3 regions of the Saccharophagus degradans 2-40 genome follow, and region 1 is predicted to be linked to each of the others. Evidence: predicted binding sites of a transcription regulator. Region 1 holds the regulator's gene; each other region holds the start of a gene.

Region 1 (2,990 bases):
AAATATTCTCGCCATTTTAGAGACACGCAGCGACCTTAATCGCAAACAGCGCCTCGAACAGCTCGAGCGCCTGCTAGGTGAATTTCATATCAACCATATTAAAAACAGCTTGGGCATGGCGCTTTCTGGCGGCGAACGCCGTCGTGTAGAAATAGCGCGCGCACTGGCCACAGACCCAGCATTTATTCTGCTAGACGAACCCTTTGCAGGGGTAGACCCCATATCGGTGAGCGACATCAAAGATATTATCCGCCACCTTAAAGCACGCGGTATTGGCGTACTTATTACCGACCACAATGTGCGCGAAACGCTGGATATATGTGAAAAAGCCTATATAGTATCGGAAGGCCACATTATTGCCGAAGGCGATGCGGCCACCGTACTTAATAACAAAAAAGTACGCGAAGTTTATTTGGGGCAACATTTTACCCTCTAGCTCTTTACCGCAATGAGCTACACTCTTAGAATCAACGCTCGTATCTCGGGCGTCTCGCTCTCGTGCAACAAATCCCCTCGCTTATCACCTAACGGCATAAACCTTGCTTATAAAATCAGGGAAAATCATTGCTTGTAGTCCTGCTGACGGCTAAACTTAGGTTAACGTTAATTTTCACCCAGCCCGATTAACCGCCGTGTTCGGCCAGATTATATGAAGCAATCCCTACAGCTAAAGCTTGGTCAACAACTTACCATGACCCCGCAATTGCAGCAGGCCATTCGCCTTCTACAATTGTCGACCCTTGACCTGCAACACGAAATTCAAGAAGCGCTAGACAGCAACCCTATGCTGGAAGCCTCTGAAGATGACTTTGATGGCGGCGACGTAGAGGCCAGCAGCGACGATAACGCTGAAGCGAAAACTGCGAGCACGACAGAAGAAAAACCCGCAGCGGAAAAAGTAGAAGACAGCTACGAAACCACCGACAACAGCGGTGAGCTGGAATGGAATGACGACATTCCAAAAGACTTGGCCGTAGACACCAACTGGGATGACATCTACCAAACCTCAGGCCCTGCTACCGGCTTAGCCCGCAACGATGAAGACGACCCCGATTACGAATCTCGCCGCGGCAATTCCGAATCCCTGCAGGATCACCTCAGCTGGCAGCTCAACCTCACGCCAATGTCTGACCGCGATAAAGAGATCGCAGAGGCCATTATTGATGCCGTTGAACCCAGCGGCATGCTTTGCCAAACAGCTGAAGAAATATTTTCGGGGCTTGCAGCCCACGACGAAGAGCTAGAGCTCGACGAAGTACTCGCCGTACTGCACCGTGTACAACAATTTGACCCACCCGGTGTTGCCAGTCAAAACGTGCGCGAATGTCTGCTTATTCAACTTAACCAGTTTGAACTGGATCAAACCAGCCCCGAGCTAAAACTAGCCAAGAATATTGTTGATCAGTACTTAGATGTACTGGCCGCGCGCGATTTCAAACAGCTTATGCGTAAGCTGAAAGTAAAAGAGCAAGACTTACAGGCAGCCATTGCCGTTATTCAAGGGCTCAACCCGCGGCCAGGCGAATCCATCGGCAGCGACTCGACCGAATATGTGATTCCCGACGTTTTTGTATCTAAAGAAAACGACCGCTGGACTGTGCGACTCAACCCTGAAATCGCCCCTAAGCTGCGTATTAACTCGGGTTATGCATCCTTGGTAAAACGCGCCGATACCAGCGCCGACAACACCTTTTTACGCGATAACCTGCAAGAGGCGCGCTGGTTTCTAAAAAGCCTGCAGAGCCGCAACGAAACACTTTTAAAGGTTGCCACCTGTATAGTCGAAAAACAGCAGGGCTTCTTAGACCAGGGCCCTGAAGCCATGCGCCCAATGGTACTGCACGATGTAGCAGAAACCGTCGAGATGCACGAATCAACCATTTCACGTGTTACCACGCAAAAATACATGCACACTCCGCAAGGTATTTTTGAGTTGAAGTACTTTTTTTCTAGCCATGTTGCAACGGATTCCGGCGGTGAGTGCTCTTCCACTGCCATTCGCGCAATAATCAAAAAGCTGGTAGCCGCAGAAAATGCACGCAAACCGCTTAGCGACTCCAAAATAACCGACATCTTAGCCGAGCAAGGTATTAAGGTAGCGCGCCGCACCATAGCCAAATATCGCGAGTCCCTTAATATCCCACCATCAAACGAAAGAAAACGCTTGGTTTAAGTGTTTTTTTAGCATTCCTCCGCCCTTTACACTGCACGTGGCAGGGGGAATGCTGTTACAATTCGCGCCGAGCGACCTAGTCGCCTTAAATCTGCAAACAAAAGCCTGGCCAGGCCCGGTGCGCAAGCACTGAGTGACCTACTTGCCCCAACGATTCTAGACAGAAGTATGCTAGTTGAAACTATCCTAACCTTAGATTGCACCCGCTCGAAAATAGTTGGTGGCAGCAAAAAACGTGTGCTCGAACAGCTTGCACAAATTTTCTCTCACTCTGTAGAAGACTTGAGCGAAGACAGCCTGTTCCAAAGCCTCATTGGGCGAGAGCGCTTAGGCTCTACCGGCATAGGCGATGGTATAGCTATCCCCCACTGCCGCTTTGCAACTGGCGGCGAAACTTTTTGCGCTTGCATCACCCTTGAAGAACCCGTCGACTTTGATTCGATCGACAACAAACCGGTAGATGTAATATTCGCAATGGTAGTACCAGAAGACGCCAACAGCGAACACTTAGCCACCTTGGCTAGCCTTGCAGAGAAACTGCAAAAACCAGAATTTGTTAAGGGTTTACGCAACGCCACTTCCGACGCGCAATTGTTTAACGCGGCTGTGTCGGCCTGCTAAGATAAACCATCTATACTCACGGTATATACGCTGCGCAAACGCACCGTTTTGACTCTCCTTACACAAATTTACTGCTACCCTTTATTGGTAGTGTAAATGTAAAGGTATTCGTCAATACTCCACTCACACACTGGGATACAAAGGTCACAGCTATGCGATTGTTAGTTATCAGTGGACGATCCGGTTCAGGCAAAAC
Region 2 (2,990 bases), 1.3 Mb from region 1:
ATTGGCTGAAAGCACTACGCGCTTGGTCAAACACTAAGACGCCAACCGCTCACGCGCGCGCAATATACCTAGCATTCTATCGTGGCTAACTTGAATAGAAGCACGTACTTCATTAACGATTACCCTACAGGTAACCGGTATATTTTCTTCAAGCGCTCTATCGCATAGTTCTAGCAGCTTATCTTCTACCTCTTCGAGGTTACTCAGGTAGGTAAGCTCGGTATCGGATTTAATACATGCCAGTACGCTTGCATATACTTTTCTTAGTTCCACCGCAAACGAATTACCTTCTTCTGGTTCGCCTACCGTATAGGTAATAAACGGCTGCAGGGCCTCTACACACATGCGGTGCGACTCGGCTATTTCGTTAAACACACCTGCCAATAGTACATTGGGCACATCTTGATTAGCTGCGCGATAAAAATGAATACTACTGTTTAGTGCGCGAACCAAGTCATTTAAATGCGTTAGGTAATCTTTGTCTTTAGGTATTTCCACTTCTTTGTTGAATCTTACTGCCTCCAAATTTGTTTTAAGTGAAGGCTTCGCTTGGCTGTTCATAGTTCACCTTTTACAAGTATGTTAATTGTTTGTTTGCTACCCAAGCCCACCGCTAATGCTAACTAGATGAGGTTTAGTAATAACCGCACTTTTTAATATTGGGTGTATTTAACTTCTTGGGCATACACTTTACTCACATAAGGGTTATAGCGAAAAGCGTGCCAAATAAGGGTGGTATTAGCCATATCACCCCCTCTACTGGCTCGCCTGTGCCTCACTAACGTCACAGCCTACGGGGCTTGTAGCCATCTAGTTGCCATCTGTAGCTATAAATAGACGAGATACTCGCGGCAGCCAGTACTTAAGGTTATGCCGGCTAATACCAGGCCTTATAGAGTACGCCGCCCAATTACTTGTGGTATTTACACAATAGCCGTGTAGCTTTTACAAAAATCACACGCATATTTGCTCTAACACCGCTGCAACGCCCTAACAGCCGCTGTTTTAACAGTTGGCACGCTTATAGCAACACTCTCAGCGAACCAAACAAAAAAGTAATTTAACGCTTAAAGCTTAATTTACTTTTATCTTCCAAATTACAAGAGGATCACGGTCATGCTTTATTACTCGATTGTTTTTTTACTTATCGCGCTTGTTGCCGGCCTATTTGGTTTTGTAGGCATTGCTGGTGTAGCAACAGGCATCGCTAAGATTCTATTTTTTGTATTTTTAATCGCCTTTGTTGTATCACTCGTAATTGGCCGACGCCCCAGGGTGTGATTAGGCGATAACTAAACGAAAGCTTACTTAATAAATTTTTTAACGCGTTGGAATTTATCCAACATATTTAACCAAGAAAGGAGAGTCACCATGGCTACTGCAAATCAAGCAAACTCTACAAATAGTTCAGAAAAGTTAAAACAGGCTTATTCATTAGCTAGCGAAGCTGCAAGCGACCTAATGGATGGCGTTAAAGAAAAAGCGCAAATCCAGTACGAAGCCAATAAAGGCCAAGCTACCGAAGTTGCAAAAAAAGCGGGTAACTTTATTCAAGAACGCCCACTTACATCGGTAGGCTGCGCTTTTGCTGCTGGCTGGTTGGTATCGAAAATACTTAAATAGTATTTGGGTATACCACGCTAATTGCTACCAATATTTAAAGGAGTAATTTTATGCAAAGCACAATAAAAGAAGACACGTTAACCGCATCGGCCTCTGGCAACGCGCCAGAGGCCGGCCGCGCCGACACAAACAGTGCTCAATACACCGCCGAGCAACAGCAAAAGCAAAAGCAAATAGACGCACTTACCCATTATTTAGCGCTTTATGAGTTGAGTCGCGGTTGGGTAAAAAACCTAGGCTCACTCGCTTTAGCAGAACTCGGGCAGTCTATTCAAGCGTTCAACCAATCGCTGTTTTTAAAGCTACTGTTACTGCCTATGATTTTGCTTACTTACTTGGGTGCTTCTGTCGCATTTTCTTATGCCGCAGCTACCATTCCAGTAGTAACCACCACAGATGCTTGGTTTATAGGCTTAGCAACGTTCACGCTACTCCAAGCGGTAGGTATAGGCATTATTGTAATGATGCGAAAAAACCTGAAGGAACGTATAGGTTTTACCCATACAGCAACTCAACTTAGGGAGGCAAGAAATGCCATTGCGCAACAAATGCAGTAGAAATATAGAGCAGCGCGCGCTGGAGATGACCCAGCAGCGCTGCGCTATTGAACAACTCGTTAAAACCCAGCCCGCTTCACGCAAGCAAATATATAGTGCCATGGCGGTTGCAGGTGGACTGGGTTTTGTAACCGAAAGATTACTAAACCCACGACGAGATAGGCTTATAAGCGATACAGAAAAAAAAGAAATAGCGCGAAGAAGACGCAGCATGGCGTTAACAGCTGCTAGATTCGCATATGCGCTAGCCTAATTTGCACTTAATAGTACCAAGCAGAATTCTTTATAAATACTATTTTTAAGTATGTGACATTGGGGTAGCAGCGTTATGTTCACCAAATCGATTAAGCCGTTTAAACACATTTATTTTTTAGCCATTGTGCTGGTAGTTGCATTCTCACTATTACACAATGGCTTTCTTGTTGCCAATAGTTACGCGCAACCCAGCCAAGCTATTGCAGAGCAAATTTCGCAAAATGACGCAGAGCCAAACGGCAAACAAAGCGCAGATTCCAACACTACCGCTGAAGAAGAAAGCGGAAACATTAATTTAAGCGATTCCATTCCCATTGATGAAGCATTAGAAGTATGGGAGGACAAGTTCTCTAGCATATTGGCCGATCTAGGCCTTAACAATAGCCTGCATGCGCGACTAGCAGCAAGCGCAGCCATTATTGTTATCGCTTTAATGCTTATGCTAGTCGCTAATCGTATAACCAAAAAGGTACGCCAGCGCATAACTCATTTAGCAAGACGCGTGCATCTAAGCCCCTCGAAAACCCGATTTTACCAACGTGCAATTTTATGGTT
Region 3 (2,990 bases), 1.8 Mb from region 1:
GCTCCAATACCTGTTTAAAAGGCACATGGGTAAACGCACCGGTATCAGGGTTAAACGAAAAAAAGCCTCCGCGCGTAGCTAGCCACATTCTTTTTTCAGAATCTTCTAATATATCGTTTACATCGTTTGCGCTAAGAGTAAGGCTATTTTGATCGTCGTAGCGGTAAGCGGTAAAACTATCTAAGGCGGGGTTAAAAAGGTTTACACCGTTGCGTGTAGCGAGCCACATACGGCCATCAGATGCCATAAGAATACGGTTGATGTAGCTGTGGCTAAGTGTGGATTGCCCTTCGCCGGCTCGGTAGATAGTGAGTTCATACCCATCAAAACGCGCCAAGCCATTGGCGCCGCCAAACCACATAAAACCGTCATTATCTTGCGCGATCGACACCACATAGCCAACGCTCTCCACTTCACTTGCAAGAATATGATTAAACGACAGGCTCGCAGGCGGCGCGGCAACAGCAGCTTGCAGATACATACCTGCCAACCACCACCAGATTGCAATAAGCCAAGTTTTTAATACACTTCGCACCTCGAGCTTTTTACGATTTTTTTTACACTCGAACAACATGATTTCTCCTGACGGACGGAACAACACCTTAGGTTTCGATCTTCTGCCGAACTCAATATTATTTCGTTTTTTGTTTTTATTATTCAGCTAGCTAATTTAGTTACAAAGCGCCTAAGCGCACAGCTAGAAGCGCTATTAAACACTATTTATAGTCAACTAAAAGCAACCAATCATCCCTGCCTCACTCAAGCTTAGGCTTTCTTTAGTCAACTCAAAGTGGCACAAAAACACGCACTGGAGAACAAAGGGTATATGGCGACGATTTTTTTTACACAAATATGACCCCCTCCATCACCGCAAACTCGCAACCCTTTGATTTAATGGAAGATAAAAACAAATTCACACATTGGCACGAATAATGCTATACATTACAGCAATATCTTAAGCCACTATTCAACGGCGAGAAGATAATAAATACCCCAAAGGAGCTCCACCATGTCGCTTTTCTCAAATTCACGCAATTGGATTGCCGCTGCAAGCTTGCTAATCGGCGGCGTTGTGCATGCAGACACTATTAGTTACACAGATCTAGTGGCCGGCAGCCATTCGAACACTGTTAATGGGACCACGGTTTCCGCTTGGAACAACACCGCTCAAACAGAAGTAGCTTACTTCGGCGGTCGCACTCAGGCTGGCGTTGCAGGCATGGGTATTCGCGGCCACGGCAATAACGAAATCGACTTCTACTACAACAGCAATGGCCAAGGCGATTCAGAAACCATGGCTTTCGATTTCGCTAACAATGTTGTTATTGGAGAACTTAGCCTCAGCTTGTTGTTTAACGGCCCTGAGTACAGCAACGAACATGAAATTGCTGAAATTTTTATTGATGGTCACGTTGGTCGCTTAGAGCTAGACCCAACCAAAGAAGATTCTGCCAAATGGTATTTAGATGGCAGCTTGGTTGGCGAAGTAACATCTTGCTCTCCAGGTGCTACTGCACAAGGTGGTTCCGGCTGCTTCACTATTCTTAACCCATTTGGCAACTTAGCAACTGCTAACCTCGATTTAACCGCTGCTATGATTCCAAATATCGACGAATCCGACTACCTGTTCCGTCACGTTGTATTCGCTAGCGTACCAGAGCCAGGCACTTTGGCACTGTTCATGATTGGCGCAGCTGGTCTTGTTATATCGCGTAGAAAAACACGCGCTTAGTAACAGTTTAAAACATATTATAAAAAAGGGGCTTCGGCCCCTTTTTTTGCCTACGCTTTCGACACCTGCACACTGCTAGCTTATTTGTACCATTGCATATTTTTATGGGAGGTACAGCTTATCTCAATTAGCCTATTGCCATACCCCTAGCTAAACTTAGCCCTATGAGTAGAAACCACTCACTAGATTTTTCATTTAAGTGCAATCGGAGGATATATGACAATTAATATTGGTATAAGCGAGTCAAACAGAAAGGACATTGTACAGGCGCTATCTCACCTGCTAGCCGACAGCTACGTACTGTACTTAAAAACCCATAACTTCCACTGGAACGTAACCGGCCCTATGTTTCAAACATTACACAACATGTTTATGGATCAGTACACAGAAGCTTGGACAGCGCTAGACACCATTGCTGAGCGCATACGTACACTTGGCTTCCCTGCACCGGGGTCGTACAAGCAATTTATGGCCCTCACCTCTTTAAAGGAAGAGGAAGGAGTACCAAGTGCCGAAGATATGGTGCAACAATTGCTAGAAGGTCAAGAAACACTGGTGCGTATTGCGCGCGAGGGCATGAAAATAGCGGAAGCAGCAGATGATCAATCTTCTGCAGATTTATTTACACAACGCATCGAAGTGCATGAAAAAAATGCCTGGATGCTGCGCTCTCTAAAAGGGTAATAATCAATAAAGCGTACCTTGTTAATAGGTACGCTTTACGCCTTACCAGTAAGATAAAAGGTATTTTTGCCTGCTCGCTTACTTTTATATAATGCTTTGTCTGCAGCAATAAGTAATTGATCTACACTCGTGCCATCACTGGGGTAAACAGCCACACCAATACTTAATCCCAAATCCACTTTGTCACCCACCTGACTAATCACATATTCATCAAGAGCTGCAATTAGCTCTTGATGCTTTTTAGCAACAATATCTAAAGCATCGTCAACTGACTCTAAACGAGTAAGTAACACAACGAATTCATCGCCACCAAACCTCGCCGGCGTGTCGCTACGACGGGTGCATTTTTCAAGTATTTGTCCAAACTCGATAAGCACCTTGTCGCCAACACCGTGACCCAGCGTATCATTCACCTGTTTAAAATTATCTAAATCGATACTTGCTACAGCAAACATATGTTTGTAACGCTCGGCATGCGCCAGCTCGTGATCTAAACGCTCTATAAACGCAGAGCGATTTAATAAACCGGTAAGGTAATCGGTGATTGCTCTGTGGTGTAACTCTTTTACTAAAG

The links. The regulator sigma-54, encoded in region 1, starts transcription at its own class of promoters, with help from an activator protein. The targets are predictions, from matches to a motif close to TGGCACANNNNTTGCNNT.
Region 2: a site for sigma-54 is predicted at 1,014-1,031, ahead of SDE_RS21745 (DUF1328 domain-containing protein). Genes of this name have one in related genera too.
Region 3: a site for sigma-54 is predicted at 922-939, ahead of SDE_RS03555 (PEP-CTERM sorting domain-containing protein). Genes of this name have one in related genera too.

Annotation. Positions count from the first base shown of each region.
Region 1 is NC_007912.1:4,053,523-4,056,512, forward strand. It holds gene lptB (LPS export ABC transporter ATP-binding protein) at 1-436, shown strand, start outside; gene SDE_RS16645 (RNA polymerase factor sigma-54) at 650-2,173, shown strand; gene ptsN (PTS IIA-like nitrogen regulatory protein PtsN) at 2,342-2,794, shown strand; gene rapZ (RNase adapter RapZ) at 2,947-2,990, shown strand, end outside.
Region 2 is NC_007912.1:333,299-336,288, reverse strand. It holds gene SDE_RS01425 (ferritin-like domain-containing protein) at 34-561, opposite strand; gene SDE_RS21745 (DUF1328 domain-containing protein) at 1,117-1,281, shown strand; gene SDE_RS01415 (hypothetical protein) at 1,372-1,623, shown strand; gene SDE_RS01410 (hypothetical protein) at 1,674-2,180, shown strand; gene SDE_RS01405 (hypothetical protein) at 2,155-2,433, shown strand; gene SDE_RS21045 (mechanosensitive ion channel family protein) at 2,509-2,990, shown strand, end outside.
Region 3 is NC_007912.1:845,609-848,598, reverse strand. It holds gene SDE_RS21120 (two-component regulator propeller domain-containing protein) at 1-574, opposite strand, end outside; gene SDE_RS03555 (PEP-CTERM sorting domain-containing protein) at 1,010-1,732, shown strand; gene SDE_RS03550 (Dps family protein) at 1,949-2,416, shown strand; gene SDE_RS03545 (diguanylate cyclase response regulator) at 2,452-2,990, opposite strand, start outside.